Linked DNA regions of Orrella dioscoreae. The protein of the gene in region 1 interacts with the protein of each later gene in a pairwise test. Links are inferred from orthologs where the notes say so. Each region holds a gene or a part of one and is shown on either strand. Other genes may lie near its edges.

Region 1 (14,424 bases):
TGGAAGGGCGCGAACCGGGCCGCACCGTGCTGCTGGAGTTTCCGAACGTCGAGGCGGCGCAGGCCTTCTACGAGTCCGAGACCTACCGCGCCGCCCGCCAGGCACGCGAGGGCGCGGCCGTCATGAATATGTTCATCGTTCAAGGGATCTGAAGATCATGAGTGCAATTGTCGACATCATCGGCCGCGAAATCCTCGATTCGCGCGGCAACCCCACCGTCGAATGCGACGTGCTGCTGGAGTCCGGCGCCATGGGCCGCGCGGCCGTGCCCTCGGGCGCGTCCACCGGCGCGCGCGAAGCCATCGAGCTGCGCGACGGCGACAAGGCCCGCTACCTGGGCAAGGGCGTGCTGCGCGCCGTGGAAAACCTGAACACCGAAGTGTCCGAAGCCCTGATGGGCCTGGATGCCCAGGAACAGACCTTCGTCGACCGCACCCTGATCGAGCTGGACGGCACGGAAAGCAAGGAACGCCTGGGCGCCAACGCGCTGCTGGCCGCCAGCATGGCCGTCGCCCGAGCGGCGGCCGACGAGTCCGGCCTGTCGCTGTACCGCTACTTCGGCGGCAGCGGCGCCATGAGCATGCCCGTGCCGATGATGAACGTCATCAACGGCGGCGCGCACGCCAACAACACGCTGGACATGCAGGAGTTCATGATCCTGCCGATCGGCGCGACCAGCTTCCGCGAGTCGCTGCGCATGGGCGCCGAAGTGTTCCACGCCCTGAAGAAACTGATCCACGACCAGGGCATGTCCACCGCCGTGGGCGACGAAGGCGGCTTCGCCCCCAACGTGGCCAACCACGAAGCGGCCATCCAGCTGATCCTGCGCGCCATCGAGAACGCCGGCTATGAAGCCGGCTCGCAGATCGCCCTGGGCCTGGACTGCGCCAGCTCGGAATTCTTCCGTGACGGCAAGTACCACCTGGCCGGCGAAGGCGGCGTGTCGCTGTCGGCTCAGGAGTTCACCAACCTGCTGGCCACCTGGTGCGACAAGTACCCGATCATCTCGATCGAGGACGGCATGGCCGAGAACGACTGGGAAGGCTGGAAGCTCCTGACCGACCAACTGGGCAAGCGCGTCCAGCTGGTGGGCGACGACCTCTTCGTCACCAACACCAAGATCCTGAAGCAGGGCATCGACCAGGGCGTGGCCAACTCGATCCTCATCAAGATCAACCAGATCGGCACGCTGACCGAAACCTTCGCCGCCATCGAGCTGGCCAAGCGTTCGGGCTACACCGCCGTGGTCTCGCACCGTTCGGGCGAAACCGAGGACTCCACCATCGCCGACATCGCCGTGGCCACCAACGCCATGCAGATCAAGACGGGTTCGCTGTCGCGTTCGGACCGCATGGCGAAGTACAACCAGCTGCTGCGCATCGAGGAAGAGCTGGCCGAAGTCGCCCACTACCCCGGCCGCGAAGCCTTCTACAACCTCCGCTGACCCCTCACGTGATGCTCGCTCCAATCCAGGGCGCAGCGGAGCCGGCTTTGCCGGTCCACCAGCGCCGCCCCCCTGGGGGGGAGGCGCGCAGCGCCTCGGGGGGGCGCTAAACCATGCGTTTGCTATTCCTGGTCCTGGCTGCCCTGTTGTGCCTTATCCAGTACCCATTGTGGCTGGGCAAGGGCGGCTGGTTCACGGTCTGGGACCTGCAGGGCCAGGTGGCGGCGCAGCGCGAGGTCAATGACGGCTTGCGTACGCGCAATGCGGCGCTGGACGCCGAAGTGCGCGATCTCAGCGACGGCACCGAAGCCGTCGAGGAGCGCGCACGCGGCGAACTGGGCATGATGCGCGACGGCGAAGCCTTCGTGCAGATCCTGCCGCCGGGCGTGGCGCCCCCCCAGATCACGGCGCCGCCGCCGCCGAAGAAACCTGGGGCTGCCGCGCCCCCTGCGCGCCAGGCGCCGCGATAGCAAACCCGCCTCTGGCGGGTTTTTTGCTGCAGGCCTGTCGTGGGTGTCGTGGCGAGGTTCAAGGCGCCATCACGATCTCTCCCTGTGCCTGCGACCAGTCTGCCGGCCACGTCGACAGGCTCTGCATCGTCAGCTGCAACTCCAGCACGATGGGCAGCAGGCCCGCGCGTGCCATGGCCTGGCCTTCGGCATCCCGCCGTTCCCTGCCCAAGGCCCGTGCCAGCGCGCCCAGGCCGGGCGTGAGCGGCGCATGCAGGTAACGCAGTCGCAGATGCAGCACCGCGGCGTCGAAGACGGTGTCGCCCGAGCGGGGCCCCCGGCCGCCGGGCCAGCGTTGCCGATGCGCCGCGTGGCGTTCAGGCAGGTAGTCCGGCGACAGCGCGTCCACCGGGGCGGCGTGGAAACCGCCGCTGCGATTGCCACCGTTGAAGTCCAGGAAATGCGCGCGGCGCGGCGACAGGATGTCGATGCGCCAGGCCGGCAGGCCAGCGGCCTGCGCACGCCGGACATGCGCCTGGCGCAGCCGGGCGCGTGCGCCGGTCGGGGAGGCCGTGGCATAGAGCGGCAGCAAGCCGGTCTCGAAGGCATCCGCCATGCTGCCCGGCGCCAGCCCCGCCGTGCTGCCGGCACGCGCCGCTTCCAGCAGCGCCACGCCCAGCAGTTGCCGCGTCCGGTGCCAATGCGCGGTCTCCAGTGCGGCCAGGGCAAGCCCGAGCAGCACGGTGGCCGCGACCGTGAACTCGATCATGGCCGCGCCATGCGAGGCAGGAGGAAGGGAGGGGAGCGGGCGCATGACGGACAGTCTGCGCAAGGCCTGGTCCCGCGTCGATGCGGGCTTGCCGCGACGGATGTTCGTGCGCGGGCGGCGTCAGGACGAGCTTGCGGCGCCAGGCGCGCCGCCCGGCGTCATCCGCGCGTCAGTGCAGCGTCGGCGTGCCGCTGCCGTCTTCGGCGGGCTTCAGCGGGTCGCCCAGGAACAGTTCCGCGCAGTCCACCGGATCGAAGGAATAGGGCTTGCCGCAGAAGTCGCAGGTGACGTCGACCTTGCCGCGTTCTTCCAGGATGGATTCGACTTCCTTGGCGCCCAGCATGCGCAGCATGTCGGCCACCTTCTGCTTCGAGCACGGGCAATGCCAGCGCACGGGCAGCGGCTCGAAGGCCAGCAGGCTTTCTTCCCAGAAGAGGCGGCGGATGATGGTGTCGCTGTCGGTCGACAGCAGTTCCTCGGCCTTCAGCGTGCCCGCCAGGTGACAGGCGCGGTCCCAGGCGTCCAGGTCGTTGCTGGCCAGTTGCGTGTCGGTGCCGTGGCCACCTTCGCCGGGCAGGCGCTGCAGCAGCACGCCGGTGGCCTTGGCGTCGTCGGCCGCCAGCCACAGGCGGGTGTCCAGCTGCTCGGAGGCCAGCATGTAGTGCTCCAGCACCTCGGCCACGGTCTCGCCTTCCAGCGGCACCACGCCCTGGTAGGCGGTCTGGCCCGGCAGCTTGTCGCGCGGGTCCAGCACGACGATGAAGCGGCCCTTGCCATGCGTGTTCAGCAGGCTTTGCAGCGTGCCGTCCTCGGGCAGTTCATGGTCTTCGCGCAGCTTCACGGTGGCGCGCAGGCTCAGGTCGCCGCGGCATTCCACCACCAGCAGGGAGATCGGGCCGTCGCCGTGCATCTGCAGCACCAGCGAGCCGTCCAGCTTCAGGTTGCCGGCCAGCAGCGTGGCGGCGGCCACCAGTTCGCCCAGCAGCTTGCGCACGGTGGGCGGATACTGGACGTGCGACTGGGCATGACGCCAGGTGTCGCGCAACTCGGCGATCTGCACCTTCACCTGGCGGTCTTCGAAGAGGTATTTCTTGAGCGTATCGGTCATGGGAGGATGTTAGCCGATCCGCCTGCGGCCACTCCCCCGATGAGCCCTCAGCCGATGCGCTTGAGCTGCTGGCGGTATTCCCGGCCGCGCTCGACGTAATGCCGGGTGTTCTTGTGCATGTTGGCGATCTCGTCGGCGGACAGCTCGCGCACGACCTTGCCGATGCCGATGACCAGCGAGTTGTCGGGAATCTCGCGGCCTTCCGGCACGATGGCGCCCGCGCCGATGAGGCAGTTGCGGCCGATCACCGCGCCGTTCAGCACGATGGCCTGCATGCCGATCAGGGCGCCATCCTGGATGGTGCAGCCGTGCAGCATGGCCTGGTGGCCCACCGTCACGTGCTTGCCCACGGTCAGGGGCGAGCCCTTGTCCACGTGCAGCACGCTCGATTCCTGGATGTTGCTGCCTTCGCCGATCACGATGGGCTCGTTGTCGCCGCGGATGGTGACTTGCGACCAGATGCTCACGCCCGCACAGAGCGTGACGTCGCCGATGATGTCGGCCGATTCGAAGACGAAGCTGTCTTCATGGATGGTGGGGGTCTGCGCGTTCAGTTGATAGATGGCCATGTCTCGTGGTCTGCCGCGTGGCCGCGGTCTGGAAGGGGAAAGGAGAAGCCGGCCCGGGGAGGCCGGCTGCGTGGCCGGCAGGGGCTGCCGGCGAGGGGCGATCAGGTTGGCGTGCTAGTGGTCAGCGGGGGGAGGCCGGCGGGCAGGCCTGCACGGCCTTGCTCGCGCAGGCGCAGCACCCGGCGCTGCACCTTGCCGGTGGCGGTCATGGGCAGGGCGTCGAGGTACTCGATGTCCTTGGGGTACTGGTACGGCGCGAGCCGCGTGCGCACGTGCGCCTGCAGCAGCTCGGTCAGCTCGGCCGGGTCGCGCTGGGCATAGTCGGGGGTCAGCACGACATAGGCCTTCACCACGTTGCCGCGCTCGGCATCGGGCTTGGGCACCACGGCGGCATTGGCGACCGCAGGGTGGTCGATCAGGCAATTCTCGATTTCACCCGGCCCCACCCGATAGCCCGAGGTCTTGAAGACGTCGTCGGCGCGGCCGGCGTACCAGAAGTAGCCGTCCGCATCGATGCTGGCGAGGTCGCCCGTGCGGCACCAGTCGCCCGAGAACTTGGCCTGGGTGGCGGGCTCGTTGCGCCAGTAGCCCAGGAACAGGATGGGGTCGGGATGGCCGTGGATGTCGTGGCGGTTCAGCGCGATCTCGCCGACCTCGCCCGTCTTCACGGGCTGGCCCAGCTCGTCGAGCACCGCGACCTGGTGGCCCGGATAGGCGCGGCCCATGCTGCCCGCGCGTGCGGGCCACTTCTGGCCGCTGTTGCCGATCAGGTAGTTCATCTCGGTCTGGCCGAACATCTCGTTGGGCGTGATGCCCAGCGCGTCCCGGCACCAGTTGAAGACCGCCTCGCCCACGCTCTCGCCCGCGCTCATGATGCTGCGCAAGGCCAGGCGGTACTGCGCGCGCGGTTCGGGCACGGCCTTCATCATCATCTTCAGCGCGGTGGGGAAGAGGAAGGTGTTGGTGACGCGGTAGCGTTCCAGGATCTCGAAGGCGCGCTCGGGGGTGAAGCGGCCACGCGCGCCGACGATGGGCGTGCCGAAATAGAGGCTGGGCAGCAGCGCGTCCATCAGGCCGCCGGTCCAGGCCCAGTCCGCGGGCGACCAGAAGACGTCGCCCGGCTGCGGGAACCAGTCCTGCGAGGCCACGAAGCCGGGCAGGTTGCCGATCAGCACCGCGTGCGGCAGCAGGGCGCCCTTGGGCGCGCCGGTGGTGCCGGAGGTATAGAGCAGGATGGCGGGATCCGAGGCGCGGGTATTGGCCGGGCGGAAATGCGGCAGTTGGCGCGCCAGCAGCGAGCGCCACGGCAGGATGTGTTCGTCCTTGACGTCGATGCCGATGATCTGGCGCACGGCGGGGCAACGGTCGGCGGCGGCCAGCAGGTTGGCGCAGGAGCTGTCGTCCACGATGGCGACGCGCGCTTCCGAGTCGCGCAGGCGCTGCTCCAGGGCATCGGGACCGAACAAGGGGGACAGCGGCAGGACGACGGCGCCCACGCTGTGGATGGCGATGTGGGCGACGACGGTTTCGGGGCGCTGCCCCAGCGCGACCGCCACGCGGTCGCCACGGCCCACGCCCATGCGGACCAGGCCGTTGGCGAGCTGGTTGGCGGTTTCGGCCAGGCGGGCGTAAGTCCAGACTTCCCGGTTGCCGGCTTCGTCCTCGATGTAGAGGGCAATGCGGCGGGCGTCCAACGAACTGTCGGCCCAGCGATGACAGCAGGCCTGGGCGATATTGAAGGCCGGCGGCACCAGCCAGCGAAACGAGTGGTAGAGCGCCTGGTATTGGTCGGTCATGGCCCTGTGCAGCAGCGCGGGTTACACCTTGCGGAGGTCACGGGCACGAGCCGGGCGCCAAGGCCAGGGCCGGCGCCCGCGCCGACGTTCTTTCAAGGTGCAAGCATGACCCAGGAGGCCGCTAACTGCAAGAACGCGGCTCAGCTTCCCGCATTGTCTAAGGGTTTGTACGGATGCTTGCCGTGGCGGCGCAGCGAGGACGGCAGCGCGGGCAGGGCCAGCGGGCGCGGCGTGTGGGGCCGAGCCGCCTGCTGGCGCCCCAGGCGTTCCACCGGCACGTGCGACCAATCCAGCAATTCCAGCTTGCCATCGTGGTGTTCGGCCAGGGCCGACAGGCTTTCCACCCAGTCGCCGTCGTTGCAATACAGCACGCCCTCGACCTCGCGGATCTCGGGGCGGTGGATGTGGCCGCAGACCACGCCGTCCAGGCCGCGCTCGCGGGCGGAGCCCGCCAGCGCCTGCTCGAAGTCGGTCATGAAGGCCACGGCGTTCTTGACCTTGTGCTTCAGGTATTGCGACAGGGACCAATAGGGCAGGCCACGGCGGCGGCGCAAGGCGTTGTAGTGGTTATTCAGCCACAGCGCGAAGGTGTAGAGCCGGTCTCCCACGTGGGCCAGCCACTTGCCGTGCTGGATCACGTGATCGAACTGGTCGCCGTGCAGCACCAGCAGGCGCCTGCCATCGGCGGTCTGGTGGATTTCCTCGTCCTGGATCTCGATGTCGCCGAAAGCGTAGCCGATGAAGTCCCGGGCGAATTCGTCGTGGTTGCCGGGGATGAAGACCACCCGGGTGCCGTGGCGCGCCATGCGCAGGATCTTCTGCACGACGTCGTTGTGCGAGCTGGGCCAGTGCCAGCTGCGGCGCAGCGCCCAGCCATCGACGATGTCGCCGACCAGATACAGGGTCTTGGCCTGGTTGTGCTCCAGGAAATCGAGCAGGAAGTCCGCCTTGCACCCGGAGGTACCCAGGTGGATGTCGGAGATCCAGAGCGTGCGCCAGTGGGTGATCTTGGGGGAGGTCACGATGGCTTCCTGTAGTGGGGGCTTGTCCACTATGGAACCATTTTGCGGTGACCACCCTGTGACCGAGCGGTGACGGGCTTATGACAGGGACCCCGGGAGGGCGTCCCCGCAAGGCGGCATCAGGCTGCGGCGGGGACCGCGGGCTGGGTGCTGACCAGGCGCGTGCCGGCCAGCCTGTCATGCAGGAATTGCCCGCCGTCGCGGCCGCCCCACGTGCCCAGGAAGTTCATGAACGGGGTGAAGACGATGAGGCTGTTGGCCGAGGCCCAGCCCGTGCTGGCCGACAGGGCCCAGACGCCGGCGGCGGCCGCCAGCGGCAGCACCCACATGAGCACGTAGCGCAACACCAGCCGGCCCAGGCCGGGGATGGCGCCGCGCGCATCCACCAGGCGGATGTGCCAGGTCTTCATGGGCAGGGTCTGCCCGCCCATGCGCCAGCACAGCAGGAAGTAGGCGCCGATGGCCAGGAACACCATGGCCTGGCGGGCGTGGCGCAGCGTCAGGCCGTGCCGGCTCTGGGTCAGCGTATCGAAGAGATAGGTGGCAAGGAACACCACGGCGAAGAGCAGCACGCCTTCGTACATCATGCAGGCGAAGCGGCGCAGGCGCCCGGGCACGGGGGCGGTGGCATCGAGGATGGGGGCGGTCTGGCTCATGATGGGGACGTATTATCCCGGAAAACCGCCGCCTGGCCTTGCGCTTTCCTTGCGCTGGCGCAGGACTTCAAGGCGAGGCGGGGGCGGGCTGGTCCGCCCCCGCCTCGGCCCAATCCGCCGGCAAGGCATTGCCGGCCAGCGTCGAGACGAAGGCCGCCGTGCGCGGGTGGGTCGAGGCCTGGAACAACTGCCGCGGCGTGCCGGCCTCGACCAGCGCGCCGTTCTCCAGGAAGGCCACCTGCTGCGAAATGGCGGCGGCCAGGCGCAGGTCGTGCGTGGCCATCAGCATGGTCATGCCTTCGGCCGCCAGCGCGCGCAGCACGTCGACGACTTCACCGGCCAGGGTCGGATCCAGCGCCGAGGTCGGTTCATCGCACAACAGCACGCGCGGCGAGGGCGCCAACGCGCGGGCGATGGCGACGCGCTGCTGCTGGCCACCCGAGAGCGTGGCGGGCCAGGCATCTGCCTTGGCGGCCATGCCGACCTTCTCCAGCAGCTGCATGGCGCGTTCGCGGGCCTGGGCGCGGCGCCATTTCTGCACGGTGACCAGGCCTTCCATGACGTTTTCCAGCGCGGTCCGGTGCGGGAACAGCTGGAAGTTCTGGAACACCATGCCGGTCTGGCGGCGGACCTGTTGCAGCGTCTCGGCCGGCAGCCGCGCGCCGGTGAACGACACCGACACCTCGCCCAGTTGCAGGGCGCCGCGCTCCGGCACTTCCAGCAGGTTCACGCAGCGCAGCAGCGTGCTCTTGCCGCTGCCCGAGGGCCCGATCAGCGAGGTGACGCTGCCTTCGGGAATGGCCAGGTCGACGCCGTGCAGCACGGTGTTGCCGTCGAACTGCTTGACGATGCCTTGCAGTCCGATCATCGCAACTTCCCGGCGAAGGTGGCGTGCTGGCCGTAGCGCCGCTCCAGCCGTGTCTGCGCGGCCGACAGCACCGAACTGAACAGCAGGTAGATCAGCGCCGCCAGGACATACAGCACCAGCGGTTCATAGGTGACGGCCGCGATGCGCTGGGCCTGCTGGAAGATTTCGGGCACGGTCAGCACCGCAGCCAGCGAGGTGTCCTTGACCAGCGAGATGAAGGAGTTGGCCAACGGCGGCACGGCCACGCGCGCGGCCTGCGGCAGCACCGTGCGCCGCATGGCCTGGCCGCGTGACATGCTGAGCGAATAGGCGGCTTCCCACTGGCCCTTGGGGATGGATTCGATGGCCGCCCGGATCACTTCCGAGTTGTAGGCGCCCACGTTCAGCGTGAAGCCGATCAGCGCGGCGGGTAGCGGATCCAGCACGATGCCCACGCTGGGCAGACCGTAGAAAATCACGAAGAGCTGCACCAGCAGCGGCGTGCCGCGGATCAGCCAGACGTAGAAGCGCACCAGCTGGACCAGTGGCCAGGGGCCGAACAGCCGGATCAGCGCGACCAAGAAGGCCAGGGCCAGTCCGGCGGCGAAGGACAGGAGGGAAAGAGGAACGGTGAATTCCAGTCCTGCCTGCAGCAATGGCCAGAAGGAATCTGCCATCAGCTGCAGCCAGGCCGGCACCACCGATGTCACGGTGTCGGTCGGCATGCGGGGCGGGCGCTACCTGCTTGGGTAAGGGCTTGCGGCAGGGGAAGTCTTATTGCGTCGAGACGTCGACGCCGAAATACGTTTCCGAGATCTTCTTGTAGGTGCCGTCGGCGCGGATGTCCTTCAGGGCCTTGTTGATGGCGTCGCGCAGTTCGGGGTTGTTCTTGCGCAGCAGCACGCCCGAGGCGTTCACGTCCTTGCCGGAAGCATAGGCCACGGCCTGCACCGGCGCATTCGGTTTCTGCTTCTTGAAGTCCAGGTAGGACAGCTTGTCGTTGACGGTGGCGTCCACGCGGCGCGACAGCAGCAGGTCCACCGATTCGTTGAAACCCTGCACCGGCACGATCTCGGCGCCGTAGGACTGCGCGAGCTTGCCGAAATTGCTGGTCAGCGTGTTGGCCGAGCGCTTGCCCTTCAGGTCCTCGAAGGTCTTGATGCTGGTGTTGTCGTTGCGCACCACCAGCGCGGCGGGCGAGGTGATGTAGGCGTCGGAAAAGTCGTACTTGGCCTGGCGGGCTTCGGTGATGCCGACCTGGTTGATGACCGCGTCGTAGCGCTTCACATCCAGCCCGGCGATCAGGCCGTCCCATTTGCCTTCGACGAATTCGGCTTTCACGCCCAGGCGTTCGGCGATCGCGCGGCCGATCTCGACGTCGAAGCCGGTGAGCTTGCCGTCCTGATGGAAGCTGAAGGGGGCATAAGTGCCCTCGGTGCCGATCTTGATCACGCCGGCCTTGCGGATATCGTTCAGGCCCGACTGGGCATGGGCCACGCCCAGGGCGGCAAGCTGAAGGAGGCCGGCGGCCAGCACGCTGCGGAAGGAAAGGGAAATCATCGCGAGGCTCCGAAAAGGGCGGCTGCCCGGGAAAGGATGCGCTCACTGTAGCAATGGCCCATTCTGCCAACAACGACGATTTTCAGTTGGTTTAATTTCTATAAGTTATTAGTGAATGTGCTCGGGCGGCAGAAAAAAGCGAAAAAAAAGCCCATCGAAACCGATGGGCTTAAAAAGGGGCCTTGGCAGCCCCCAAGGGGAAAAACGGCTCACTGCAATAACGCTTACTGCAAGAATTCTGTACTGCGGAATACTTTAAGACCTTTGTCAGACGGCAGGTAGCGTTGTTTCGCTTGGTCACTGCATGCACCGTGTCGAGGCGTGCCGTGGACCCCTCCGTCTGGAAAACAGCGCACTGATGCTGTCGTCTAGGGTTAACCCGAATTATAGGGATAACCCTTTTGGAACGCAATCTTTTGGTGCGTCGCAGCGCGACGTTGCACCGTGACAACGAATTCATGCACCATCTTTGTGCCGATTGCTGCCTTCGACCAGGTCGAAGGCGAACAGGCGGCAGTCCAGCGCGCCATTGTGCACGGGCGTGCGGCGGTGGGCCTTCAGCCGCAAGGCCTGCGGGAATTTCAGGTCGCTGGTGATGACGTTCAGGTGCCAGCCGGCATAGTGGCGCTTCAGTTGCGCGGCCCACTCCGGCCACAGCGTTTCCTGCGCGTGCATGTCCAGGCGTTCGCCATAGGGCGGATTGGTCACGATCCAGCCGCTGTCGGCGGGCGGCTGGGCCGTGCGCGCGTCACCCACCTCGAAGCGGATGGTCTCGGCCGACAGCCAGGCGCGCTCGGCGTTGCGTTGCGCGGCGGCAATGGCGGCAGGGTCGCGGTCGATGCCCACGAGCGGCGCCTCCAGCTGCGGCAGCACATTCGCCCGCGCTTCCTGGCGCAGGCGATCCCAGGCGCGGCTGTCATGGTCGCGCAGCCGCTCGAAACCGAAAGGACGCGAAATGCCGGGCGGCACGCCCAGGGCGATCCAGGCGGCTTCGATGAGGATCGTGCCGCTGCCGCAGAACGGATCCATGAGCGGCGCGGCCGGGTCCCAGCCAGCCAGCGCCAGGAGGCCGGCGGCCAGGTTCTCGCGCAATGGGGCTTCGCCCTTGTCCAGGCGCCAGCCGCGCTTGAAGAGCGATTCGCCCGAGGTGTCCAGGTAGAGCGTGGCGGTCTCGGCGGTCAGGAAGAGATGCACGCGCGCGTCGGGGCGCACGGTGTCGATGCTGGGACGCTCGCCTTCGCGGTCACGCAGGCGGTCGCAGATGCCGTCCTTGGCGCGCAGGTTGCAGAACTGCAGGCTCTTCATGGGGCTGCGGATGGCCGAGGTGTCCACGCGCAGCGTGTGCTCGGGCCCGAACCAGCGTTCCCAGGGCGTGGCGCGAGCCAGTTCCAGGATGTCGTCCTCGTGCTGGATCGGCGCGTGCGCCACCTGCACCAGCACGCGCGTGGCCAGGCGCGAATACAGGTTGGCGCGTTCGACGCCGGTCCAGTCCGCGGTGAAGCGGGCGCCGGCGCGGTCCGCCTGCGCATCCTCGAAGCCCAGGGCCTGCAGCTCGATGGTCAGCGCCTCTTCCATGCCTTGGGGGCAGGGAGCGAAGACGGTGTAGCGCTCGCTGTCGTCGCGGGCACGAACGGCGGCGTGCGCACGCGGTGCCGGGCGCGGCGCCGGCCGGGCGTCCTGGGTTGCCTCGTCTTCCAGGAGGTCATCCCAGGACGCGGCAACGGGCGCATCGTCGTGCACCCGGGCGGGACGGGGGCCGGCACCCGTCCCGCCAGCAGGGCGCGTGTCGCGGCGCGTTTCGCGCTGTCCGTCACGCTGCATGTTGCGCAGCGGCCTGCCGCCTTCGCGCGGCGCGCGCGTGGGGGGGCCGGCGGAAGCGGCGTCGCTGCGGCGCGGGGCGGGCGTGTCGTCCGCGCGCCGTGCCGATGACTGTTCCTTCACGCGCACCTGCTGCGCGACCTGGCGCGCGCGCGCGCCGGTCCGCTTGCGCGGGCCGTCATCGTCGCTGGCCGGGGTGGCGCTGCGTTTGACGGTTTTCAGCGACAGCGTTTTGCGCGGAGGATCCGCATCTTGGGAGGACATGGGCAGGACTCGAAAAAATGACGAACCGCGCGCGCGGTCCGGACAGAATCAATCAGAACGGCTTGACGACCACGAGCGCCACGATGGCCAGCAACAGCAGGACCGGCAACTCGTTGAACCAGCGGTAGAAAACATGCGAACGGGTGTTGGCGCCGCGCTCGAACTTGCGCAGCAGCACGCCACAGCCGTGGTGATAGCCGATCAGCACCAGAACCAGCGTGAGCTTGGCGTGCATCCAGCCATTGCCAGCGCCCATGCCGATGCCATAGCCGGCAAACAGCCACAGGCCGAACAGCACGGCCGGAATCGCCAGGATCGTGGTGAAGCGATAGAGGCGGCGGGCCATGCCCAGCAAACAGGACTGCACCGCCGGGTCGCCCTGCTGCGCCAGGTTCACGAAGATGCGCGGCAGATAGAACAGGCCGGCGAACCAGGACGTCACGAAGACGATGTGCAGCGTTTTGACCCAGAACATGGCGGTCCTTCGATATCAGCTAGGCGAAGCCCGGATTGTAGAGCGTCGCCAGGACCGAGGTCCGCCTGCGTGCGCCGCGCCGGCGTGGCGCGGCATCCGGCGCGTCAGGCCGGCTGGGGCGTGGCGCCCACGATGCGTCCGCTGATGCGGGCGGCATTGGCGAAATGGGCCTCGAAGGTGTCGCCGACGGCCACCGGATGGATGCCGGTGCTGGCGCCGGTCGAGATCCAGTCGCCCGCCTTCAGGGCGATGCGGCGGTCCGCCAGGGTGTTGATGAGGAACAGCAGCGCCGAGACCGGGCCGCCGGGGATGCGGGCCGCGTCGCCGGCGCCCGCTTCCTGGCCGTTGATGGAAATGCGGGTCGTCCAGTTTTCCAGCGGCTGCGAGAAGAAATCCTTCAGCTCGTCGCCGACCACCAGCCCGGCGTTGTTGCCGAAATCACTGATGACGGCGCCAGGCCCCAGCGGGCTCAGGTTCTTCAGCGGGCTGCCGGCCAGTTCGATGGCGGCGTGCACGCCGCCCACGTAGTCGCCGATCTCGGCAGGGCGTTCGAAGTGCATGCCGACCGGCACCGGCTTGGCGATGCGGATGGCGAACTCCACTTCCACGGCGGCATAGCCGCCTTCCACCACGGGCACCTGGGCGCTGTCGGTCTGCCAGACGTTGCCGGCCAGCACGGGACCGACCAGGCGCTCGGCGGGGAATTGTTCACGCCATTGCGGCTGCACCGCGGCCACTTTCCAGCCGCCGACGGGGCCGGGCCAGGCGGCCAGCGCCACGTCCTGGATGTGGTACGCGGCCGCCAGCGTGGCCGGCGTCACGTCACCGGGATAGGCGGCCAGGGCGGTGGCACTGAGGCGGCCCTGGCGGAAGGCTGCGGCGATCTGTTCGGCGGTGAGCGGATTGCGGGCGTCGGCGGTCATGGAGGCGGCTTGTCTCGTCGGTTGTAGTGGAGGGGCGTAGCAGCAGCGTGGCGCCAGGGCATTGTTACACAGGGCCGCGCGCCTCGCCACGCTGGCGCCGGACGCGCCGCCAGAGCCAGCCGTACAGCACCGCGTTCAGCGTGACGACGCCCACGCCCAGGCCCACCTGCACGGTGCGCGTCAGGCCTTGCGGATAGATCGCGGCCAGCAGGTAGTGTTCGATGAATCCGCCCGAGTATCCGGCCTGGCCCGCCTGCGCACGCAGGTCGTTCTCCAGCGGCGTGAGCGGACAGATCCAGCCCGTCAGCATGGCCAGGGCGCCCCATGTCAGCGCGGGCAGGTGCAGCCAGGCCAGCCGGGGGCGCCACGGCAGGAGCAGCGCGCCCGCGATCACGAAGGCAATGAAAAGCCCGTGCAGGATGAGGACGAGATCGGCCAGGGTCTTGTAGAGCATGGCGTGCCCGGCAGCGCTCAGCCGATGAGCGCGCTCAGGACCAGCAGCGCCAGCAGGGCCCAGACGATGCCGGCCACGATGCCGCGCGCGGCGAAGGCGCGCAGCGCCGCCAGCAGCATGGCCACGCCCAGCGCCAGCAGCGCGAAATTGAAGAGGCTGGGCTGCATGCCCATGGCAGCGGCCACGCCCGCCGAGAAGTCGCTGATAGCTTCCGCCAGTCCGCCGAAGACGAAGCGCAGGGCGTCGACGATCAGCCGGATCAGTCCGCCG
Region 2 (14,249 bases), 570 kb from region 1 along the record:
CGCACTTCGAGGACACGGTCAGCCACATCGTCATCCTGGCCTTCCTGATGTCCATCGTCGCCGGCATCGGCGGCAACTCGGGCAACCAGACCATGACGCTGATCATCCGCGCGCTGGCGGTCGGCCGCGTCACCACGCGCAACGTCTGGCAGCTCATCAAGCGCGAGATGCTGGTCACCCTGCTGGTGGGCCTGTGCGGCAGCGCCGCCGCGGCGGTCTTCGCCTGGGTGCTGTCGGGCTCCCCTTCCATCGCGCTCGTCATGATGGCCGCCATGGTGCTCAACATGCTGGTCGGCGCCTCGGTGGGCGTGATCGTGCCGATGGTGCGTTCACGCTTCGGCAAGGACCCGGCCATCGGCTCGTCGGTGCTGCTCACCTTCGCCACCGATTCGCTGGGCTTCTTCATCTTCCTGGGCCTGGCAACGCTCTTCCTGATCTAGCCGGCGTCATTCCAGCAAGAAAAAACGCGCCGTGATGGCGCGTTCCTTCTTGCTGGCGGACGCAGGGCCTCATTCGCTCCAGCCGCCCTCGGCCTCGTAGCGCAGCGCCAGCTTCGACAGCGCATTGCGGTCGATCTTGTGCGTGCCTGCCCAGGGCAGCTCGGCCACGAACGCCACGCGGCGCGGGTGCTGATAGGCCGGGCCATTGGCCAGGGCATACTCCTTCACCTCGCGCACGCCGAGACTCGCGCCCGCCTTCGGCACGATGAACGCCACCGGCACCTGGCTGCGCTCCTCGTCGGGCACGGGCAGCACGCAGGCCTGCTGGATGAGCGGATGCTTTTCCAGCAGCAGCTCGACCTCGCCGGGATAGATGTTCTCGCCCGAGCACACGAACATGTCGTCGGCACGACCCACGAAGTAGTGGAAACCCTGCGCGTCACGGCGCATCAGGTCGCCGCTGTTGTACCAGCCGTCCTGCAGCACCTGCGCGTTCTTGGCGGGCAGGTTGCGGTAACCCGCCATGACGGCGGGATTGCGCATCCACAGCACGCCTTCGTCATCGTTCGCGCCGCCCACCAGCTTGACCTCGCCCTCCGGCAATGGATAACCCAGCGCCAGCGGCGGCGTGGGAATGCCATCCGGGTGCGGCCCGAACACCGCCGGGCCGGCCTCGGTCGTGCCATAGGTGTGGATCAGCACGGTCTGGGGAAACGCCTGCTGGATGCGGTCCCACAATGCGCGTGTCATGGGCGCCGAGCCCAGCACGCAGGTCGTCATCGCCGAGAAGTCGCGCCCGGCCAGCAGGGCCGGATCCTTGATGATGCGGGCGAACATCGTCGGCACCGCGGTCAGCGTGTTGATGCGGTAGTCGGCCAGCGCGGCCACATAGCGGTTGATGTCGAAAGCCGGCAGGATGACCAGCGTGGCGTGGGTCGACAGGGCCCGCTTGGCCATGAACAGGCCATTCATGTGGAAGAGCGGCTGCGCCACCAGATAGCGGTCGTCGGCAAAATGCCCGGCGCGCACCACCACCGCCAGCGCCCAGGCCTGGCCCGCGTGCGACAGCTGCACACCCTTGGGCAGGCCGGTCGAGCCCGAGGTATAGAGCATCTGCGCCAGCGCGCCGGGCGCGGGGGTCACGGTCTCGAAGGCCTGCGGGCGGATCACCGAGGCAAAGCCCGCCGGGCCGGCCTCGTCGAAATCCAGCACCGGCAGCTTGCCCTCGAAGCCCGCGCGGCGGGGGCCATCGACGAAGGCGTAGCGGATGTCGCCGTCGGCCACCAGCGCGTCCAGCGTCGCCTGCGGCAGCTTGATGTTCATGTGCACGGCCACGTAGCCCGCGCGCATGATGCCGAAATAGGCAAAGAGGTACTCCGCGCGATTCAGCGAGGCGATGGCAACGTTGTCGCCCGGCTTCAGGCCTTGCGCCGCCAGGTACGCCGCCACCCCGCCCGTCCAGGCATCCAGCTCGTCATAGCGCCACGCGCGCGGCGCCTGCGGGTCGCGCAGGTCGACGAGCGCGGTCTTGGACGGGTCGGCCTTGGGGTCGATCAGGTCGCCCAGGTTCTTCCAGGGGACGTTCATGCTGCAGGTTCTCCAGGTTTCGGATGCGCCGCACGCGGGCGGCGCTGGCATGGCGGGCCAAGGGTCCTGCATGCCGGACGCGCGGACAGGCCGCGCGCCGGGTCTCGATCAGGTCAGCGTGGAATAGCTGGCCCGGCCAATGGCCAGCAGGACGCCCTGCTGATTGTAGACATCCACGTCCGCCACGCCCACGCTGCGGCCATTGCGGCGCACCTGGGCGGTCACCACCAGGTCGGTCTGGATGGCGGGGCGCAGGTAATCCACGCGGAAGTTGATGGTGGGCAGGCCCCGGCCCACCATCATGCCCACGGCGAAATCGCCGACGGTATCGATGATGGAGGCCAGCGGGCCGCCGTGCCATTGGCCGGTGCCGGCGATGCGCTCGAACTCCGGCTTCATGGGCACGCGCACGCGCAAGGTTTCGCGCTCGTAATCCACCTCGGTGATCTCCAGGCCCAGCGAGGCGATGAAGGGCGAACCCGCGAACATCTCGGCAATGGCTTCCTGGCTCAGGCGCTCGGTCATGATGGTCTTCCTTCTCTGATAACAAACAGGGCGGATGCGGCGTTCAGCCGCCCACCAGCACCTTGCCGAAGACCTGGCGGTTCTCGATCACGGCCAGCGCATCGGCGCCCTGCTCCAGGGGCCACACGCGATCGACCAGCGCCTTCAACTTGCCGGCCTGGACCAGCGACAGCAGTTGCTCCAGGTCGCTGCGTTCCCAGCCGTTGGAGCCGCGCACCTGCAGTTCGAACGTCCAGATGTAGCGCATGTCTTCGTCCACGGCATAGCCCGCGGTGGCGCCGCAGGTCAGCGCACGGCCGCCGATCTTCAGGCAGCGCAGGGATTTCGCCCAGGTATCGCCGCCCGTGTAGTTCACGACCACGTCCACGCCGCCGCTCACCGCGCCCACGCGGCGCGTGGCCTTGCCGGCCAGGGCCTGCGTCGCCTTCAGGAAGTCTTCCTGGGTGTACAGGATCACGTGGTCGGCGCCCAGTTCCTTCAGGCGCTGGCCCTTTTCCTCACTGCCCGCGCAGGCAATCACCTCGGCGCCGGCCAGCTTGGCCAGCTGCACGCAGCTCACGCCCACGCCGCCGCTCGCGCCCAGGATCAGCACCTTCTCGCCGGCCTGCACCTGGCCGATCGTCTGCATCATGCGCAGCGCCGTGCCATAGGCCACCGGCAGCGCCGCGGCCTGCTCATAGCTCACGCCTTCGGGAATGCGGATCAACTGGTGCGCGCGCGCCTTGCAGCGCTCGGCCAGGCCGCCCGGCACCGTCTCGCCCATCAGGCCGCCCTCGACGCGGTTGATCGGATCGACCAGCACGCGGTCGCCCACCTTCCAGTCCGTCACGCCCGGGCCGACCTCGATGACCTCGCCGGCCACGTCCAGGCCGATCACGATCGGGAAAGGCAGGTTGATGCCGGGCATGCCGCGGCGGGTGAACACGTCGTGGTAGTTCAGCGACGAGGCCTTCACGGCCAGCACGACATCGCCTTCGCCGGCGATGGGATCGGGAAAATCAAGTTCAAGCTTCAACTTTTCGTTGTCGCCATGTTCACGCAAGACTATCGCTTTCATCGGAGTCCGTCCTGGTTGTCGAAATCTGGGGAAAATTCCCGCGCCGCGCAGGGTGTCGCGGCAGGCGGGTGATGGCGGATGGGGCGTCTGCCCCATCCGGGCACCGGACGTTCCGTCAGGCCATGCCTGCCCGGAGACGTCCAGCCGCGCCGGCCGTCAGACCAGCTTGCCGTGGCACTGCTTGTACTTCTTGCCGCTGCCGCAAGGGCACGGATCGTTGCGGCCCACCTTGGGCACCGCGCCCGCCGGCATCTGCTCGCCGGACGTCGCCGCGGCGGCCAGCGCCTCGTCGTAGTCCGAGTGATGGAACTGCACGTTCTGCACTTGCGGCTGGGCGGCTTGCGCCTCGGCCTCGTCGACCTGCTCGGCCGACTGGATGCGCACCGTCATCAGCACGCGCACCACGTCGTTGCGCACGCGGTCCAGCATGTTCGAGAAAAGCTCGAAGGCTTCGCGCTTGTATTCCTGCTTGGGATTCTTCTGCGCATAGCCGCGCAGGTGGATGCCCTGGCGCAAATGATCCAGCGCGGCCAGGTGCTCACGCCATTGCGTGTCCAGCGACTGCAGCAGGATCGAGCGTTCGAACTGGCTCCACGAGGCCTCGCCCACGCGCTCGACCTTGGCCTGATAGGCCTCGTCCGCCGCCTTGGCGACACGCTCCAGGATCTCGTCGTCGGTCAGGTTCGGCTCCTGCTCCAGCATCGTGGCCAGCGGGAACTCGAGGTGCCAGTCGGCTTCCAGCGCCTTCTGCAACGCGGCGGCGTCCCACTGTTCCTCGACCGAGTTGGCGGGAATGTACAGGCGCACCAGCTCTTCGAAGGTGGCGGCGCGCAGGCCGGCAACCACCTCGCCCACCTGCTCGGCTTCCAGCACTTCATTGCGCTGCGAGTACAGCACCTTGCGCTGGTCGTTGGCGACGTCGTCGTATTCCAGCAATTGCTTGCGGATGTCGAAGTTGCGGCCTTCCACCTTGCGCTGCGCGGTCTCGATGGAGCGCGACACCATGCCGGCCTCGATCGGCTCGCCTTCGGGCAGCTTCAGTCGCTCCATGATGGCGCGCACGCGATCGCCCGCGAAGATGCGCATCAGCGAATCTTCCAGCGACAGGTAGAAGCGCGAGGAACCGGGGTCGCCCTGGCGGCCGGCACGGCCGCGCAGCTGGTTGTCGATGCGGCGCGATTCATGGCGCTCGGTGCCGATGATGCGCAGGCCGCCGGCGGCCTTGACCTGCTCGTTCAGCGGCTTCCAGTCGGCGCGCAGTTGCTCGATGCGCGCATCGCGCTGCGCATCGTCCAGCGAGGCGTCGGCGCGGATCAGCGCGGTCTGCTTTTCCAGGCTGCCGCCCAGCACGATGTCGGTGCCGCGGCCGGCCATGTTGGTGGCGATGGTGATGCGGCCGGGCTTGCCGGCCTCGGCCACGATCTCGGCTTCGCGGGCGTGCTGCTTGGCGTTGAGCACCTCGTGCGGCAGCTTGGCGCCATTCAGCAGGCCCGACAGCAGCTCGGAGTTCTCGATGCTGGTGGTGCCGACCAGCACCGGCTGGCCCCGCTCGTGGCAGTCACGGATGTCGGCCAGGATGGCGTTGTACTTCTCTTCGTTGGTCTTGAAGACCTGGTCGTTCTGGTCCTTGCGAACCATCGGCCGGTTGGTCGGGACGATGACCGTCTCCAGGGTGTAGATCTCCTGGAATTCGTAGGCTTCGGTATCGGCCGTGCCGGTCATGCCGCCCAGCTTCTCGTACATCCGGAAGTAGTTCTGGAACGTGATCGAGGCCAGCGTCTGGTTTTCGTTCTGGATGCGGGCGCCTTCCTTGGCTTCCACGGCCTGGTGCAGGCCATCGGACCAGCGGCGGCCCGACATCAGGCGGCCGGTGAATTCGTCGACGATCACCACCTCGCCGTCCTGCACCACATAGTGCTGGTCGCGATGGAACAGGTTGTGGGCGCGCAGGGCGGCCATCAGGTGATGCATCAGCGTGATGTGGCGCGGGTCGTACAGCGACTCGCCGTCTGGCAGCAGGCCCAGCTTGGACAGCGCCTCTTCGGCGTGCTCGTGGCCGGCTTCCGACAGGTAGACCTGGTGGCTCTTTTCATCCACCCAGAAATCGCCTTCGGGTTCCGGCTCCTGCGGCTTGGGCTCGGTCGCCATGCGCGTGAGCATCTTGGGCACCGCGTTCATGCGCTGGTAGAGCTCGGTGTGGTCTTCCGCCTGGCCCGAGATGATCAGCGGCGTGCGGGCCTCGTCGATCAGGATCGAGTCCACTTCGTCGACGATCGCGTACACCAGCTTGCGCTGGCGGCGGTCCTCGACGCGGTATTCCATGTTGTCGCGCAGGTAGTCGAAGCCGAATTCGTTGTTGGTGCCGTAGGTGATGTCGGCGGCGTAGGCGGCCTTCTTTTCCTCGTTGGGCTGCTGCGGCACGACGACGCCGGTGCTCAGGCCCAGGAAGCCATACAGGCGGCCCATCGACTCGGCGTCGCGGCGCGCCAGGTAATCGTTGACCGTCACCACGTGCACGCCGCGCCCCGCCAGGGCGTTCAGGTACACGGGCAGCGTCGCCATCAGCGTCTTGCCTTCGCCCGTGCGCATTTCGGCGATCCGGCCCGAATGCAGCACGATGCCGCCGATGATCTGCACGTCGAAGTGGCGCATGCCGAAGACCCGCTTGCTGGCCTCGCGCACGACGGCAAAGGCCTCGGGCAGCAGGTCGTCCAGCTTGGCGCCTTCGGCCAGCCGCTTGCGGAACACGTCGGTCTGGGCACGCAGCTCGTCATCGGACAGCGCCTGGAACTTGGGCTCCAGCGCATTGACTTGCGAGACTTGCCGGCGGAACTGCTTGAGCAACCGGTCATTGCGGCTGCCGACGAGTTTTTTGATCAGAGAAAGCATGCGTGTGTCGCCCGCGCTCGGCCATGCTCGCAAGGAGCGGCAGCCAGGCAGATTCGTGTAGGTTGACGGCAATAGGCCGCAGGATAACGAGGCAGTTTAACGCACCTGGGTAGCAGGCGTTGCCCGCCCGCCCTCGGCGCTGGCCAGCGCCGGCGGCGTGGTGCCCTTGCTGTCGAGGAACAGCTTGGGATCCAGCGGCTGCCCGGCCAGGCGCACCTCGAAATGCAGGTGCGGGCCGGTGGAGCGGCCCGACGAACCCACCAGGGCCACATGCTGGCCCCGTTCGACCAGGTCGCCCTGCTTGACCAGCAGGCGCTGGGCATGCGCATAGCGGGTCAGCAAACCGCCGCCATGATCGATCTCGACCATGTTGCCGTAACCGCTCTGGTATTTGGCCTCGATCACGACGCCGCCCGAGGCGGCGACGATGGGCGTGCCGGGCGGCGCGGCGAAATCCAGCCCTTCGTGCATGGAGTACTGCCCGGTGACCGGGTTGCGCCGCCAGCCATAGGAGGAGCTCAGGTAGGGATAGTCGCGCACGGGCATGGCGTTGGGTACGCGGGCCTGGTCGCCGGTGCGGCGCGTCAGCGCCAGGTCCAGCATGGACAGGCTGTCGGTCTGTACCGACAGTTGGGCCTGCAGTTCATCCAGTTGGCGGCCCAGTTCCTCGGCGCTGGCCAGCTGGCGGCCGTCGCCGTGCTCGGTGAACAGCTCGTCCATGGCGCCCACTGCCTGCGGGATGGGGCCCATCTGGCTGTCCGGCGCCAGGACCTCCGGGTCGGTATAGGCCACGCCGGCGGACTTGGCCACCCGCTTGCTCAGGCCCTCGACGCCCACCACGCGCGCCTGCAACGCGCCGACCTTGGCGGCCAGCAGGTTGACGTTCTCACGGACGAAGGACGCTTCACGGGCGGCATGCTCGCCATCGGGGAGGGAAACCTGCAGGGTGGGCGCCGGGACCTGGGGGGCCAGGGCGTAACGCTGCAGCAAGGCGCCGAAAGCGATGGCAGCCAGCAACACGCCCGTTCCCAGCGCGGCCAGGCGCGCGCCTTTGACAGTCGAATATCCGGCCTGCCCCTTGCGGGCATGCATAATGACGATTCTCAACTCAGTGCATCCTATTCGAGCCGGCATGAACCCAGCCGCGAACCGCCGTAAGCGCCCCACCTCGCAACCTCGTGACGTCAGCCCCCTTGGGTGGCTGGGTCAGGACCTGCGTGGCGCGGGCGTGTTGGCCACAGCCCAGAGACACTTGCAGATTAGGCAGATCATCGCGGCCGTCCTGCCGCCGGCGCTGGGCGCCGTGTGCCAGGTAGCCAAGGCCGAGCAACAGTCGTTGCTGCTGGCCGTGCCGAGTGCCGCGCACGCGGCCAAACTGCGTCAACTGGCCCCCAGCCTTACCCGGGCGTTGACGAATCACGGGTGGAACCTTAACGAAATTGGCGTTCGGGTTCAAGCCGGCCTTCCCGGCACCGAGACAAAGGTGTCCCGTCCCAAGGAAGCCCAACCGCTGGAAGCGACGGCATTGCAGGCGTTCGAGGCCCTGCACGCCAACCTGCGGCCCGGCCCCCTGGCCGATGCCGTGGCCCGCCTGCTGGTCCACCACGGCGCAACGCCGAAATGACCCTCGCCCACCGCCCAGTCTGACCGCGAGGCGCGCGCGCGAGTTCCCCACCCGCGCGCGCGCCGCTAGCTGTTCTCTGCCCGGGAGGGACAGGGCGTCGTCGCGCCGGGCTGCAGCGCGATGGTCGCATCGGCATTGAAGTCAGAGCCGGGCTCGGGCAAATTGAGATAGGTCGCGTAGCCCGGCTTGGCGATGCAGAGCCGCCAGACGAAGACTTGCGCGCCATGGATGAAGAGCGTCTCCGCCCGCCATTCGCGCCGCGAGCTGAAGAGGACCTCGCCCGCCGCGTCGGTCACCTGCGTTTCGCGGTGATGCTCCCGGCCATAGGGATAGGTATTGGCCAGCAGCGTCACGCTGGCGCCAGCCAGGGGCGCGCCAGCCGCGTCGACGACGCGCACGCGGCTCTCGGGCTGGAGTTGCTTGTAGACGGGATAGGGGAGGCAGCCCTGCAAGGCCAGGCAACAGGCCAGGAGGAGATATCTCATGTAGCGGCCCCGCCCTGCCGGCGCAGCCCTTGCATGCGACTCAGGCCAGTTGCCACTCGTTGCGCAGGGCCTTGGGCACCGACGCGGCGTCTTCGTACGTGACGATTTCCCAGGCGCTCTGGCGCTCCAGCACGGCACGGGCCAGCTGGTTGTTCAGGGCATGGCCCGACTTGCAGGCCACGTAACGGGCAACCAGGGGCTTGCCGATGAGATACAGGTCGCCGATGGCGTCCAGGATCTTGTGCTTCACGAACTCGTCGTCATAGCGCAGGCCGTCGTTGTTCAGCACGCGGTACTCGTCCATCACGATGGCGTTGTCCAGGCTGCCGCCACGGGCCAGGCCAGCGGAACGCAGCGCTTCCACCTCGTTCACGAAGCCGAAGGTGCGGGCACGGGCGATTTCACGCGTATAGGAGTGCGTCGCGAAATCGATCTCGGCGAAATTGGACGTGGCACTGATGGCCGGATGGTGAAAATCGATGGAGAAGGACAGCGCGAAGCCGTCATGCGGCTCCAGGCGCGCCCACTTGGCGCGGTCGCCCTCGCCTTCACGCACTTCGACGGTTTCCAGGATGCGCAGGAATTTCTTGGGTGCGTTCTGTTCGACGATGCCGGCCGAGCGCAGCAGGTACACGAAGGTCCCGGCACTGCCATCCATGATCGGCACTTCCTCGGCCGTCAGGTCGACGTGGATATTGTCGATGCCCAGGCCGGCCAGCGCCGACATCAGATGCTCGACCGTCGAGACGCGCACCTTGCCCTGGCTCAGGACCGAGGCCAGGCGCGTGTCGCTGACGCCATGGGCGACGGCGGGCAGGTCGACCATCTCGGGCAGGTCCACGCGATGGAACACGATCCCCGTGTCCGGCGCAGCCGGCCGCAGGGTGAGCTCCACCCGGCGGCCCGAGTGCAGGCCCACCCCTGTGGTGCGGACGATGTTCTGGATGCTGCGCTGTCGAAACATGGGAAACCGGAAATTGGGACTAGAAAGACGGCAAAAAGACGACAATCTGCCGAAGTAGTAGCACTATTGTAATGCGGATGGGGTCCCCGGACGATAAAAATACTGAATGATTCCCATAGGCACGTGTCAGGCTGTTTCAGAGACAAGGAATGTCATGCCCTGGCCCTGAACTGCCCCGGGAAACCGGATCACCGCGTTGAAACACTGCACCAAACCCCGCCACGTGAACCGGCGCCTGGCGTGAAGACACGCCAGGCGCCAGGCGACACCCGCCACCGGCAGCCGGGCTGGAACGGCGGCCGGGACGGGGGAGGGAGTCGCCGGAAGCGTCCGTCAAGGACGCCCCCTGGTTCAGTCGGCCTGCTTGCGCAGGAAGGCCGGGATGTCGAAATGATCCATGCCGGCGGTTTCCAGGGCGCGCACCTGGGCCGAAGCTTGGCTGCGCGGGTTGCGGATCACCGAAGGCATGTCCAGATTGCGGTAGTCGCCCTGCTGCATGGCGACCGGTGCGTTGTCCGTGCCGGTGCGCAGCACTTCAACCGTGTTCTGCACCAGTTGCGGACGGCTTTGCGAACGGCCCAGGCCGGTGGCCACGACGGTCACGCGCAGGCTTTCGCCCATGTTCTCGTCGTAGGCGGTGCCGAAGATCACGGTGGCATCGTCCGCGGCATAGCTGCGGATGGTGTCCATGATTTCGCGGGTTTCGCGCATCTTCAGCGAGCGGCTGGCAGTGATGTTGACCAGCACGCCACGCGCGCCGTTCAGATCGATGCCTTCCAGCAGCGGGCAAGCGATGGCCTGCTCGGCCGCCACGCGCGCGCGGTCGGCGCCGCTGGCGATGGCCGTGCCCATCATGGCCTGGCCCTGCTCGCCCATGATCGTCTTGACGTCTTCGAAGTCGACGTTGACGTTGCCTTCCACGTTGATGATTTCGGCGATGCCCGCGCAAGCGTTGTGCAGCACGTCATCGGCGGAACGGAAGCAGTCGTCCTGGGTGGCGTCTTCATCCATCAGGTCGTACAGGTTTTCGTTCAGCACGACGATCAGCGAGTGCACGTGCTTGGCCAGCTCGCCAATGCCGTCTTCCGCCATCTTCAGGCGCTTGTTGCCTTCGAAGGTGAAAGGCTTGGTCACGACGCCCACGGTCAGGATGCCCAGTTCCTTGGCCACTTCGGCCACGACCGGACCCGCGCCCGTGCCCGTGCCGCCGCCCATGCCGGCCGTGATGAAGACCATGTTGGCGCCATTCAGCGCCGAACGGATCTCCTCGCGTGCCGTCTCGGCAGCGGCGCGGCCTTGCTCAGGCTTGGCGCCGGCGCCCAGGCCGGTGCGGCCCAGACGGATCTGCACCGGCGCTTCCGTGGCGGCCAGCGCCTGGGCATCCGTGTTGCAGCAGATGAAATCCACGCCGCTCACGCCGGAGCGGATCATGTGGGCCACGGCGTTGCCGCCCGCGCCACCGACACCGACCACCTTGATCACGGTGCCCTTGGTGTTGTTGTCCAACAGTTCGAAGTTCATGGTGTGACTCCCTCACAAAGTCAGTAGATACGATTCAAAAACACGACAGCCTGTTCTTCAGAAATCGCATCAAAGTCGTTGCCGGCCTTTCGCCCGCCGCGAGTTTGATACGCCTCCTCTCAGCGGAACGTCCCGCGTTCCGCCCTTCCCTGCTCCAGGCCAACCCCGGCCCGTTCTTGCCTTGCCTGCCGCCCCCGCGTCCCGGCTGCTGACGCGACGGCGTTCTTGCTCAATTCATGAACCACTCCCGCATGCGCGCCAGGATCTGCTTGAAGCTGCCCGTCTGCTGCGCCACCTTGCGGCCGCGCAGGCGCTGCATGCGCGCCTCGGTCAGCAGGCCCATCACCGTGGAGAAACGCGGGTTGTGCATCACGTCCGCCAGGCTGCCTTCGTAATCGGGCACGGCCACGCGCACGGGTTTCAGGAACACGTCCTCGGCCAGCTCCACGACGCCCGGCAGCAGCGACGTGCCGCCGGTCAGGACCACGCCCGACGCCAGCAGGTCTTCGTAGCCCGACTCGCGCACCACCTGCTGCACCAGCGAGAACAGTTCTTCGATACGGGGCTCGATCACGGCGCCCAGCGCCTGGCGCTTGACATGGCGCGGACCGCGGTCGCCCAGTCCCGGCACTTCGACGTTCTCGTCGGGGCTGGCCAGCACCTGCTTGGCCACGCCATAGCGCAGCTTGATCTCTTCCGCATCCGGCGTCGGCGTGCGCAGCATGGCGGCGATGTCGTTGGTGATCTGGTCGCCGGCAATCGGAATCACCGCGGTATGGCGGATCGCGCCGCCGGTGAAGATGGCCACGTCGGTCGTGCCGCCGCCGATGTCCACCAGCACCACGCCCAGCTCCTTCTCGTCGGCCGTCAGGCACGCCATGCTGGAGGCCAGCGGCTGCAGGATCAGGTCCTGCACTTCCAGGCCGCAACGGCGCACGCACTTGATGATGTTCTGCGCGGCGCTCACGGCGCCGGTCACGATGTGCACCTTCACTTCCAGGCGCAGGCCGCTCATGCCGATGGGCTCGCGGATGTCCTCCTGGCCGTCGACGATGAACTCCTGCGTCAGCACGTGCAGCACCTGCTGGTCGGTCGGGATGTTCACCGCCTTGGCGGTCTCGATCACGCGGGCCACGTCGGTGGCGGTCACTTCCTTGTCCTTCACGGCCACCATGCCGCTGGAGTTGAAGCTGCGGATGTGGCTGCCGGCGATGCCGGTGTAGACGTCGCGGATCTTGCAGTCGGCCATCAGCTCGGCCTCTTCCAGCGCGCGCTGGATCGAGTTCACCGTGGTCTCGATGTTGACGACGACGCCTTTGCGCATGCCGCGCGACTCGTGCTGGCCCAGGCCGAGCACTTCGAAGCGGCCTTCGGGCAGGATCTCGGCCACCACCGCCACCACCTTGCTGGTGCCGATATCGAGGGCAACGATCAGGTCTTTGATGTCACGGGTCATGGCTTCAGGGCTTTTTCTTGGGTTGTGTTGTTGAAGGCGGCGCGGACAGCGTCAGCGCGAACCCATTCGTGTAGCGCAGGTCGGCGTGCTCCACGGCACGCTCGCCCAGTTGCCGCGTCAGCGCCGGCCAGGCCTGCACGAAGCGCTGGATGCGCGCCGAGAAAGGCAGCGCGCCGGGCAGCCCGTGCGGGTCCGGCGCCTCGGCGCCAGGGTCGCGCCCCAGGTCCAGCCGCATGCCGTCCGACAGCAGCACCTGCCAGGCATAGCGCGGGCTGAGCGCAAGCGTCGTCACCTGCACCTGCAGCGGGGCGAACCAGCGCGCGAGTTCCGCGTAGCGCTGGACCACCAGGCTCTCGGTCCCTTCGGGGCCGGTGAACTGCGGCAGTTCCGCGTCGTCCTCCAGCTCGCCGAGGTTGGCCGTGAATGCCTCGCCCCAGGTGTTGATCATCTGGTTCTCGTTCCAGAGCGCCAGCGGCTGGTGCTCCTCGATCACCACGCGCAGCGTGTCCGGCCAGATCCGGCGCAGCGTGGCGCGGCGAACCCAGGGCACCTGCTCGAACATCTCGCGCGTCTCGTCCAGGTCCACGGTGAAGAAGTTGCCGTGCATCTTGCCCGCGATGGAGGCGCGCATGCTCGCCGGCGACACGTAGTGCAGCGTAGAATCCGGTGCCGCCTGCAGCTCGATCGCCTTCAGGGTGAACACCGGCCGATGCGCGAGCCACGTCACGCCCGCGCCCAGCAGGGCGAGGACGGCCAGCACCATCAAGGTGTTGGCAATGACGTTGATCGAACGGGCGTCGTTCCACACGGATCGTTCCGGTCAGGTGTTGCATTGGGCGCGCTGCACTTTGCAGGACGCGTCGGAAAGAATCTTCACGCACAGGGCGGCATAGCTCATGCCCTCGGCCTTGGCGGCCATGGGCACCAGCGAATGCCCCGTCATGCCCGGAGAGGTATTGATCTCCAGCAGCCATGGACGGTCCTGCGCATCCAGCATGAAATCCACCCGCCCCCAGCCCTCGCAGCCCACGGCGCGGAACGCGCGCTCGCTGAGCGACAGGATGGTGGCGGTCAGCTCGGCCGACAGGGGCGCGGGGCACAGATAGCGCGTGTCGTCCGAGAAATACTTGTGCTCGTAGTCGTAGTTGCCCGAGGGCGCCACGATCTCGATGACCGGCAGCGCGCGCGCGGCGGCGCCGCGGCCCAGCACCGCCACGGTCAGTTCGCGGCCGGTGATGAACTGCTCCGCCAGGATCTGCTCGTCGTAGCGCGCGGCATCTTCATAGGCAGCACGCAATTGCGCAAGGTCGTCCACGCGGGTCACGCCCAGGGTCGAGCCCTCGTGCGGCGGCTTCACGATCAGCGGCACGCCCAGTTCGCGGCCCACCGCATCCAGGTCCACGCCTTCTTCCAGCACCGCATAACCGGGCGTGGGCAGGCCGGCCTGCAGCCAGACCCGCTTGGTCATGATCTTGTCCATGGCCAGGCTCGACGCCATGACGCCGCTGCCCGTATAGGGAATGCCCAGCAATTCCAGCGCGCCCTGCAGGGAGCCGTCTTCGCCGTAGCGGCCGTGCAGCGCGATGAAGACGCGCGCATAGCCCTCGCCAGCCAGCTCGGCCAGGCTGCGCAGCCCGGTGTCGAACAGGTGTGCATCCACGCCGGCCTCGCGCAGCGCGGCGCAGACGCCCTCGCCCGACA

Evidence for each region.
Region 2: the proteins of ftsB (region 1) and ODI_RS04690 interact in binary tests that used the Escherichia coli proteins (3 or more experiments, as listed by UniProt). The link is inferred for Orrella dioscoreae from one-to-one orthologs.

What each region holds. Positions count from the first base shown.
Region 1 is NZ_LT907988.1:1,603,290-1,617,713, forward strand. Bases 270-3,235 are described here. They hold ftsB (cell division protein FtsB), read left to right. Parts: upstream 270-1,557; coding sequence 1,558-1,914; downstream 1,915-3,235. Other genes in these bases: eno (phosphopyruvate hydratase), read left to right, coding at 270-1,444; ODI_RS07460 (hypothetical protein), read right to left, coding at 1,973-2,707; hslO (Hsp33 family molecular chaperone HslO), read right to left, coding at 2,832-3,235. Outside these bases: ODI_RS07445 (DUF1330 domain-containing protein), read left to right, coding at 1-152; more of eno, read left to right, coding at 158-269; more of hslO, read right to left, coding at 3,236-3,770; ODI_RS07470 (gamma carbonic anhydrase family protein), read right to left, coding at 3,818-4,339; ODI_RS07475 (acyl-CoA synthetase), read right to left, coding at 4,441-6,135; ODI_RS07480 (UDP-2,3-diacylglucosamine diphosphatase), read right to left, coding at 6,276-7,187; ODI_RS07485 (RDD family protein), read right to left, coding at 7,277-7,813; ODI_RS07490 (amino acid ABC transporter ATP-binding protein), read right to left, coding at 7,881-8,681; ODI_RS07495 (amino acid ABC transporter permease), read right to left, coding at 8,678-9,358; ODI_RS07500 (amino acid ABC transporter substrate-binding protein), read right to left, coding at 9,435-10,220; ODI_RS07505 (THUMP domain-containing protein), read right to left, coding at 10,677-12,302; ODI_RS07510 (CopD family protein), read right to left, coding at 12,355-12,777; ODI_RS07515 (2-keto-4-pentenoate hydratase), read right to left, coding at 12,882-13,700; ODI_RS07520 (DUF2784 domain-containing protein), read right to left, coding at 13,765-14,154; ODI_RS07525 (hypothetical protein), read right to left, coding at 14,172-14,424. UniProt on the Escherichia coli protein: Essential cell division protein. May link together the upstream cell division proteins, which are predominantly cytoplasmic, with the downstream cell division proteins, which are predominantly periplasmic.
Region 2 is NZ_LT907988.1:1,029,511-1,043,759, reverse strand. What follows is about bases 11,455-14,245. They hold ODI_RS04690 (cell division protein FtsQ/DivIB), read right to left. Parts: upstream 13,357-14,245; coding sequence 12,553-13,356; downstream 11,455-12,552. Other genes in these bases: ODI_RS04685 (D-alanine--D-alanine ligase), read right to left, coding at 13,369-14,245; ftsA (cell division protein FtsA), read right to left, coding at 11,455-12,548. Outside these bases: mgtE (magnesium transporter), read left to right, coding at 1-440; ODI_RS04740 (class I adenylate-forming enzyme family protein), read right to left, coding at 510-2,027; ODI_RS04735 (PaaI family thioesterase), read right to left, coding at 2,136-2,552; ODI_RS04730 (SDR family NAD(P)-dependent oxidoreductase), read right to left, coding at 2,596-3,609; preprotein translocase subunit SecA, read right to left, coding at 3,766-6,498; ODI_RS04720 (M23 family metallopeptidase), read right to left, coding at 6,595-7,590; ODI_RS04715 (DciA family protein), read left to right, coding at 7,712-8,122; ODI_RS04710 (carboxypeptidase-like regulatory domain-containing protein), read right to left, coding at 8,188-8,607; lpxC (UDP-3-O-acyl-N-acetylglucosamine deacetylase), read right to left, coding at 8,648-9,571; cell division protein FtsZ, read right to left, coding at 9,923-11,092; more of ftsA, read right to left, coding at 11,322-11,454; more of ODI_RS04685, read right to left, coding at 14,246-14,249. UniProt on the Escherichia coli protein: Essential cell division protein. May link together the upstream cell division proteins, which are predominantly cytoplasmic, with the downstream cell division proteins, which are predominantly periplasmic. May control correct divisome assembly.